Regions from separate parts of the Paenibacillus sp. FSL K6-2862 genome, predicted to be linked through region 4. Evidence: predicted binding sites of a transcription regulator. Region 4 holds the regulator's gene; each other region holds the start of a gene.
What was found. The regulator LexA, encoded in region 4, represses DNA repair genes until DNA is damaged. The targets are predictions, from matches to a motif close to CGAACATATGTTCG.
Positions count from the first base shown of each region.

Region 1: recA (recombinase RecA) is a predicted target of LexA. The motif match lies at 853-866, and genes of this name have one in related genera.
Region 2: MHB82_RS16535 (DNA polymerase IV) is a predicted target of LexA. The motif match lies at 1,370-1,383, and genes of this name have one in related genera.
Region 3: addB (helicase-exonuclease AddAB subunit AddB) is a predicted target of LexA. The motif match lies at 1,384-1,397, and genes of this name have one in related genera.

Region 1 covers NZ_JBBOSN010000001.1:2,482,271-2,484,480, forward strand. Annotated here, with positions in the region: gene MHB82_RS11515 (competence/damage-inducible protein A) at 1-698, shown strand, start outside; gene recA (recombinase RecA) at 936-2,000, shown strand.
Region 2 covers NZ_JBBOSN010000001.1:3,653,958-3,656,167, reverse strand. Annotated here, with positions in the region: gene MHB82_RS16540 (FAD-dependent oxidoreductase) at 1-1,182, shown strand, start outside; gene MHB82_RS16535 (DNA polymerase IV) at 1,429-2,210, shown strand, end outside.
Region 3 covers NZ_JBBOSN010000001.1:4,844,551-4,846,760, forward strand. Annotated here, with positions in the region: gene addB (helicase-exonuclease AddAB subunit AddB) at 1-1,318, opposite strand, end outside; gene MHB82_RS21905 (class I SAM-dependent rRNA methyltransferase) at 1,503-2,210, opposite strand, start outside.
Region 4 covers NZ_JBBOSN010000001.1:4,174,105-4,176,314, forward strand. Annotated here, with positions in the region: gene MHB82_RS18680 (DUF896 domain-containing protein) at 1-67, opposite strand, end outside; gene MHB82_RS18685 (LysM peptidoglycan-binding domain-containing protein) at 164-541, opposite strand; gene lexA (transcriptional repressor LexA) at 837-1,463, shown strand; gene MHB82_RS18695 (aldehyde dehydrogenase) at 1,575-2,210, opposite strand, start outside.

The DNA of each region.
Region 1 (2,210 bases), 1.7 Mb from region 4:
CCGGGATCGGTGAGTCGGCATTGGAAGACCGTCTGCTTGACCTGATTGATAGCCAAACCGACCCTACGATTGCACCTTATGCAAGTGAGGGAGAGGTAACGGTACGGGTGTCCACCAAGGCTCCGAGTGAGAATGAGGCCAAACAGAAGCTGGATGCCATGGAGGTACTCATTCGGGAACGGTTGCCTGAACACCTCTACGCGAACGAGGATGTGCCTATAGAGTACACAATTGTAACCATGATGGCTGATATGGGTCTGACCCTGAGCGCGGCTGAGAGCTGTACAGGAGGGCTTGTTATGCAGAGCCTGACTTCGGTTCCTGGCAGTGCTTCCATGCTCAAAGGCGGAATTGTATGTTATTCCAACGAGATAAAGGAAAAGCTGCTGAATGTCCCTCATGACTATCTGGAGGGTGAAGATGCTCCCGGGGCTGTGAGCCCTGAAGTTGCTAAAGTATTGGCTGAACAGGTACGCATGATCGGTGATTCCGATTTTGGTCTGGCCGTTACAGGAGTAGCAGGTCCAGGTTACTCTGAGCGTAAGCCACCAGGTCTGGTTTTTATCGCTCTTGCTGAGCGGGGAAAAGAGACGGAGATTCACGAATTGCGTATCAACGGTAATCGGGAGACTGTCCGCATCCGTTCGACCAAGGCTATTTTATACCGCTTATGGCGCAAACTGGTTGCTATGGACTAGGTATACCTTGAATTGCTTTTACAGGGATATTCAAGTATAATCAAAACAGACGGAAGAACCGTAGAATTGGGCACTCAGCCTTGTTTGCGGTTCTTTTTTCTGTTTCATTGCAAGTTTTGCCTAGGAAGAGGCGCCTCGGCCTTTATAAAAAAAACGAATGTATGTTCGAAAAAAAGCTTGGCAAACGTGTTAAAACAAGGTATCATTATCTTATAAACAGTAAAGGGTGTGAGCATATTGTCAGACCGTCGTGCCGCGCTTGATATGGCGCTCCGTCAAATAGAGAAGCAATTTGGTAAAGGATCTATCATGAAACTGGGTGAGTCAACTCACATGCAAGTGGAAATCATACCCAGCGGATCCTTGGCTCTGGATATAGCACTTGGAACAGGCGGCTTGCCAAAAGGCCGGATTGTTGAAATATATGGACCTGAATCTTCAGGTAAAACAACTGTAGCATTGCATGCGATTGCTGAAGTGCAAAGAGTCGGTGGACAAGCTGCATTTATCGATGCCGAGCATGCTCTTGACCCTCAATATGCAAGTAAACTGGGTGTTAACATTGATGAATTGCTTTTGTCCCAGCCGGATACGGGCGAACAAGCATTGGAAATTGCTGAAGCACTTGTGCGCAGTGGTGCTGTTGACATTATCGTTGTTGACTCTGTTGCTGCCTTGGTACCAAAAGCTGAGATCGAAGGCGAAATGGGGGACTCCCACGTTGGTTTGCAAGCACGTCTGATGTCTCAGGCGTTGCGTAAATTGTCTGGTGCAATCAGCAAATCCAAAACCATTGCCATCTTTATCAACCAGCTTCGTGAAAAAGTTGGTGTAATGTTTGGTAACCCTGAGACAACGCCTGGTGGACGTGCCCTGAAATTCTACTCTACAGTTCGTTTGGATGTTCGCCGTATTGAGAGTATTAAATCAGGTAATGACATAATCGGGAACCGTACCCGTGTGAAGGTTGTCAAAAATAAAGTTGCACCACCGTTCAAACAAGCAGAAGTAGATATCATGTATGGTGAAGGTATCTCCAGAGAGGGTAGTATCATTGATATTGGAACAGAACTCGACATCGTTAATAAAAGTGGTGCTTGGTATTCTTACGAAGGCGAACGTCTGGGTCAAGGTCGTGAAAATGCGAAGCAGTTTATGAAAGAGCATAAAGAGATCGCTCAAGTGATCGAGCAAAAAATTCGTGAAGCCAGCAATCTGACGACGGTAGTTCCTGCTCCTACGAGCGAAGATCAACAAAAAGAAGAAGCAGAAGAACAAGAATTGTTTGAGATTAACGAGTAATTCTTCCCTTGCCAGGAGGATCCAGAAGGCGTTGCTTACTGGACTTCCCGGATTGGGGTGAATTGTACCGATCCTGCTAGGGGAGACGGCGCGTGTTTCTCGCGCTGTCTAACAGCTCCTGTCCATTGGACAGGGGCTGTTAGCACATTTATTGAGTGAGCTGGAGCCGGGTTGGATTCCCGGCTTTTTGCATTTTGGTCTGCAGTTTTC
Region 2 (2,210 bases), 520 kb from region 4:
GGGTATGCAGCAGAGAATATTATGGCCGGACGTGTCAAAACGTTCACTTATGATCAGCTGTCTATGCGCCAGCCGGAGCAAACCATACTACTAGATGTACGTAGCGAGCTGGAGCATCGGAATGGCCACATTCCCGGATCATTAAATATCCCAGTGGATGAGCTTCGTGAGAGAATGGATGAGCTAGATATCTCTAAAGAAATCTGGGTATACTGCCAAGTAGGTTTACGGGGATATACTGCAACACAAATTTTGCGTCAGCACGGTTTCACCGTTAATAATTTGAGTGGTGGATTCAAAACGTATCGCCAAGCGCAATTTAAACCAGCTCCGTATTCTGGCCAAAAGCATGAGGTTACAGATGATCAGAATCATAACGATCATGTTTCTCATCCAAAGCAAAATACATTACATCAGACGGATCAACTCTCTTCTCAGCCATTGCGTATCGATGAAGAAATGGATGTATGCGGATTGAGCTGCCCTGGTCCGTTAATACAAGTAAAGCAGAAGATGGATCAACTATCCGATGGAGAAACGCTGCGGGTAAAAGCTTCTGATCCAGGGTTTTACGAGGATGTAAAGGCATGGGCAGCAATGTCTGGTGCAGCACTCATACAGTTGGAACGTGGTAAGAACGGTATCATTGAAGCAGTACTAACCAAGCAGACAGAAATGGTCAAATCATCTTCTTCTGAAGCTCAACATGTGGAACCTGCCAGTACGATGGTTGTCTTCAGTGGCGACCTGGATAAAGCCATAGCCTCTCTTATTATTGCTAATGGCGCAGCTGCAAGCGGGCGCAAAGTAACCATGTTTTATACATTCTGGGGACTAAATATTATTCGCAAGCATCAGCCGGGACCGGTATCCAAAAACATGATAGGCCGTATGTTTGATCTTATGCTGCCACGTGGTAGTCACAAGTTAGGCTTATCCAAAATGAATATGATTGGTGTCGGTCCTAAAGTTATTCGCGGCATTATGAAGAAAAACAACGTCGCCTCTCTGGAAGAATTGATTCAAACTGCGTTAGCACAAGGTGTTGAAATGGTTGCTTGTCAGATGTCTATGGATCTGATGGGTATCCAGCGGGAAGAGATCATGGATCAGGTTACGATTGGTGGTGTAGGTTACTATCTGGGCCAGGCTGACAAATCAAACCATAATCTGTTTATATAGAAGGGATATGCACTTTATATTAATTAAATCAATCATGAAAAAGTCTCAGATCGACCTTGAGGGTTATTCCCTCAAGGTCTTTCTTTGTCGTAAGACACGCTTATGAAAGTTGAGTAGGACCATCCCTCCGATGAATATAAATATTTACCTCTTGCATAAAGAACGTGTGTTCGGTTTATAATATATACAAACATACGTTCTTAAAGTACAGGAGTGATTTCAGTGTTGACTAAGCAGCGAACCATTATGCTCATTGATATGCAGAGCTTTTATGCTTCAGTCGAAAAGGCGAAAATGCCTCAATACAAAAATAGACCACTTGCCGTTGCAGGCGACCCAGCAAGACGTTCTGGCATTATTCTTGCTGCTTGTCCATTAGCCAAAGCGAGGGGTGTATCCACCGCAGAACCACTCTGGCAGTCGCTTCAGAAGTGCCCTGAACTAATCATTGTTAGACCTCATATGCAAGAATACATTGAAGTATCCACTCAAATCATGTCCATTATTGAGGAGTTTACCGATCTGGTTGAGCCGTACAGTATAGACGAATTATTCGCTGATTTTACAGGGTCTATGCATCTATTCGGTAATGATCCCGTCGATCTAGCCAAGCAAATTCAAGATAAGATCTATAATGAAACAGGGGTTTACGCAAGAGCGGGCATTGGCGAAAACAAAATCATCAGTAAATTGTGCTGCGATATGATCGCTAAAAAGGTCAAAGGGGGCATTTTCCACTTAAAGAAAGAAGAATTACACCTCCACATTGGAGATAAGCCCATTCGCGATATGTGGGGGATTGGCTCAAGAATGGAAAAACATCTGTGGAAGATGGGTATCCGAACCATTAGAGACTTGGCGAACACACCACTTACCAAACTCAAAAGTAAATGGGGCGTTAATGGAGAGGTGATCTGGCGCATCGCCAATGGACTCGATAACTCGCCGGTAACCGTCAACACACACAGTACACAAAAGGATATTGGAAACGGAATGACCCTGCCTAGAGATTACACAGAAGCTTGGGA
Region 3 (2,210 bases), 670 kb from region 4:
ATCCGTGAATTCCACACGCGAGTATATAATTTTCGAGCTGGTCCATATCTTCACGAGTGATGGAACCATCACGAGGAAGCAGCAGATCCGTTTTGACACAGCGAAATACATCTTCGTAACGCCATCGGCGACGAACGACATCAATTGCAGAACGAATGAATTCGGAGAGCGGATGATGAAGCTCGCTTCTTCTGCGATCCAGGAAAACGGGCACGTCATAGTCCCTGAATAGTGGCTCGGCAATATCGGCATAGGCATCCAGTTGACGAACGAGTACGGCCATATCCCGATAACGCACGCCTTCCTCCTGAGCCAATCTGCGCATTTCCCGCAGTGCACCTTCCATCTCAGCCCTGCGATTTTCGGCTGCGTATAACTTCACGCCCGCATCGCGGCCATCACTTCTCCAACGAATGCGTCGGTCGAACCCAGACTCCAGATGGGCCAGACCAGGGCTGTGCTCATATCTTGGCAAAACATCCGGCTGCAGCACCATCGTTTCGCTCATGACTCCCAGATCCTCAGCCATACCCTTGAGCCGCGCATATGCGCTCGCTGTTGGATGGAACAGGTCCAATTCGCTGGGCAGTGCCCCATGATCATATGGCCGATCCAAGGTCAACGTAATGGTTACTGAAGAGGACTGAAGCATCAGTCTTCCAATTGCGCTCATTTCCTGTGGTGTAAAGCCCTGAAAACCGTCAATCCAGATTTGTGCATCCTGAAGAAGCTCACTCTCTGCCAAACGTTCGTTCAGTTCTGTCAGCGTGTCTTCATCATCGATGTAGAGTTCCGTTAGTTCCTGTTCATAATCTCGATATATAAGAAGCAAATCATGTAACTTATCACCCAGGATCGGTGCTGAAGAAGACGTATTCCAACTAGAAAGGCCTTCTTCCAACAAGCTGGGATCTAGTTCATAACGCTTAAACTCACTGTACAAATCATTTAAATGCCCTATAAAGCCCAATTGATTGCCCGAAGCGCCAAAAAGCTTCAACTCTTCCTTGCGCCGCTGAAGTACTTTATAAAGCAGCATCTTTTTCCCCTCGGCTCCGATTGGAATCCGCGCAGACCCACCCGCTTCCTGCATGATACGATAGGCTAATCGGCGAAAACCCAATACTTCTGCACGCATAGTGCCTTTGATCGCGCCAGAAGAAACCAAAGCCTGCTCGGTGCGAAACGAGCTTTGTTCCGGAACCAACCATATGAGTGGTTTGCCTTGAGGTTCCTTTTGAAGCAAAGACGTAATTTCCCGGGTAATCAGCGTCGTCTTGCCGCTGCCTGCCCGGCCAATAATAAAGCGTACAGACATGTCTAATCCTCCAAACCATCACGAACAAGATTTTAATTCCCAGTATAACATATCTGACCTGGTTCGGAACATACGTTTGCCACAATCCGGTAAAGGCAAATGATTTCCTGTAACATAAAACAAGCCCACAGCTTATTACACTGTGGACTTGTTTCTTATCATCAACTTTTAACAAAATGACAGATCAGTTTGTTTTGCTGCGCACTTCAAAAATGGCAAATTTCAAGTAATGCCCTTCATCTACACCCAAAATTTGCGGGTGATCCTTGCCGGCAGCTTTCCATTCAACCAGGCGCAGTACCTTGCCTGCATCTTCCGCAGCATCCGCAATCGTTTCCAGGAAGAGATCAGGACGCATATGATACGAACAGCTCGCTGTGACCAGATACCCACCTTCATTCACAAGCTTCATGCCATGCAGGTTAATATCCTTGTATCCACGGCACGCGCCTTTGACTGCTGATTTGGTTTTGGCAAAGGCAGGTGGGTCAAGGATGACCACATCAAATGTTTTCCCGCCGCCAGCTGCAAGCGCTTTGGAGGTATCCACTTTCTGTTCGGCTGCCCGTGCACGTACGGATCGCTCTTCTACTCCCTTGACCTGTTCACGTAAATACTGGAAGGCATCAGCGACAACAAATTCTACCCGATCCGTAAAACCGTTCAATTCTACATTGGTGCGGGCACTTTCAATAGCATGCTCTGAAATATCGAGGCATGTGACTTTTTTGGCTCCATATTTGCAAGCGTTCAACGTGAAGCTGCCCGTGTGTGAGAAGCACTCCAAAACAGTAGCCCCATCCCAATAGGGGAAGGTCACCACTTTACCGCTTTTATTAACAGGCAGCAGCTGATGGCCTCCCTCTTGTTCCACTTCCTGCAACATAATTCC
Region 4 (2,210 bases):
AAAGTCCAGTGGACTTTTGTTTACGAGCCAATTCATTGATGCGTGCTACCAGGCTATCTATATCCAAGCTTGTCCCCTCCAAAAATACAAAGTCATACTAACTTTGACATGATCGAGGCGGCTTGTCAAGGCTGCTACTTACTCGCTCGAATGAATCATGATTTTAAGGTGTAAACTGAGGCAAAATTAGGACTTGTCCAGCTTGAATTGAAGTCGATTGAAGCTGATTTACTTTCTTTATTGCTTCTATATATACACGTGTATCCATATTTTCCGGTTTATGCTCCAAAGATAAGCTCCACAATGTTTCACCCTGGGATACCGCAATTTTGCTGCCAGGAAGAACATTGTTCTCGTCTCCTGCAAACACAGTCAATACAGTGCTGCAGCCAATGAATATGATTAACGATGCCATAATCAATTTCAACATCCATGTTGGCATCTTGGCTTTTGCAAACCATTGTTTAAAGTTACCTATGTTAGACTTGACCGCTTCCGAGTTCATCGGTTCATAAATACTTTGATAAGTGGAATATCTCATATTAATCGTCCTCCAAACGTTTGTTCCTATCTGTTAAAATCAATATAACACGAACACTTGTTTTGTACAACAGATTTTTAGAACAATTGTTCGCTTTATTTCAAACCCCAAATCTCCTGTAAATCTCTAGATGAATCCAACTCGTTTATTTACTATTGTTAGATTTGAAGGACTATACGAATAAAAGACTCAAAAACATTGATTTTATCGGATTTTATTTAGAACTTATGTTTGTACGAACGGAGGTTCTATGTTATAATTTTCCCAAACGTTACTAAAATGGGGTTGATACGGTATGTCGAAGATATCCAGCAGGCAGCAAGCTATTCTGGAGTTTATACGCAATGAAGTCCGGTTGAAGGGATATCCTCCTTCCGTACGTGAAATTGGTGAAGCGGTTGGACTGGCTTCCAGTTCTACGGTTCATGGACATCTGGACCGCTTGGAGAAGAAAGGTCTCATTAGACGTGACCCTACTAAACCGAGAGCCATTGAGTTATTAAGCCAGGAGGAATCAGAACACTCCCATCAGTTTGCACACAGTGTTGCTCGCATTCCTGTCGTAGGTAAAGTCACTGCAGGGGTTCCGATTACCGCAACAGAGAACATTGAGGATTATTTCCCGCTACCGACACATTATGTTGGAGAACAGAAAGTATTTATGCTCTCTGTTGTTGGTGACAGTATGATCGAAGCAGGGATCGTCAATGGAGACTACGTTATCGTGCGCCAGCAGCAAACAGCAGATAACGGGGATATTGTCGTTGCGATGACTGAAGATGACGAAGCTACAGTTAAAACATTCTACAAAGAGAAAGACCATATTCGTCTTCAGCCTGAGAATGCAACATTTGAACCACTTCGTTTAAAACATGTTAGCATTTTGGGTAAAGTGATTGGCCTTTTCCGTGATATTCACTAGTCTTTCTTCCAACAGCAAGTCAGCTGAACTGTAATGACAAAAAGAGGTTGCCCTGTTTAACAGGACAACCTCTTTTTATATGCTAAATTTCGACTTCGTTAATTCCATTTGTTATCTTTTGAGAATGCTTTTGTGATGAGAGAATACTTCAAAACTTTGCTGACCATGATATGACCCCATACCACTCTCTCCTACACCGCCAAACGGTAAATAATGTGAAGTCATATGAGACAACGTATCATTAATGCATCCCCCACCGAAAGACACTTGATCCAAGACCTGATTCTGCAGCTCTTCTTGCTGCGTGAACAGGTATAGCGCCAGCGGTTTGGGACGGCGTACAATCTCAGCGAGCAGAGGATTAAGATCATCGTAAGTCATTACCGGTAGAATGGGACCGAATATCTCTTCTTGCATAACAGGTGAATCCCAGTCCACATTTCCTACCAAGGTAGGTTCAATCAGCAGCTGATCCCGATCAGAGCGACCACCAATGAGAGTATCACCATCTTCTAAGAATACAGACAGTCGATCAAAGTTACGTGTGTTGACGATATGCGGAAAATCAGGATTTCCCATGACATCCTTACCGAATTTATCTTGAATCTCCTCACCAATCTCTTCAAGGAGTTTATCGTGTACGTCCTGATGTACAAGTAAGTAATCCGGAGCAACACAGGTCTGACCCGCATTCAAGAACTTACCACGAACGATCCGCTGAGCTGCCAACTTCAAATCTGCGTCTTT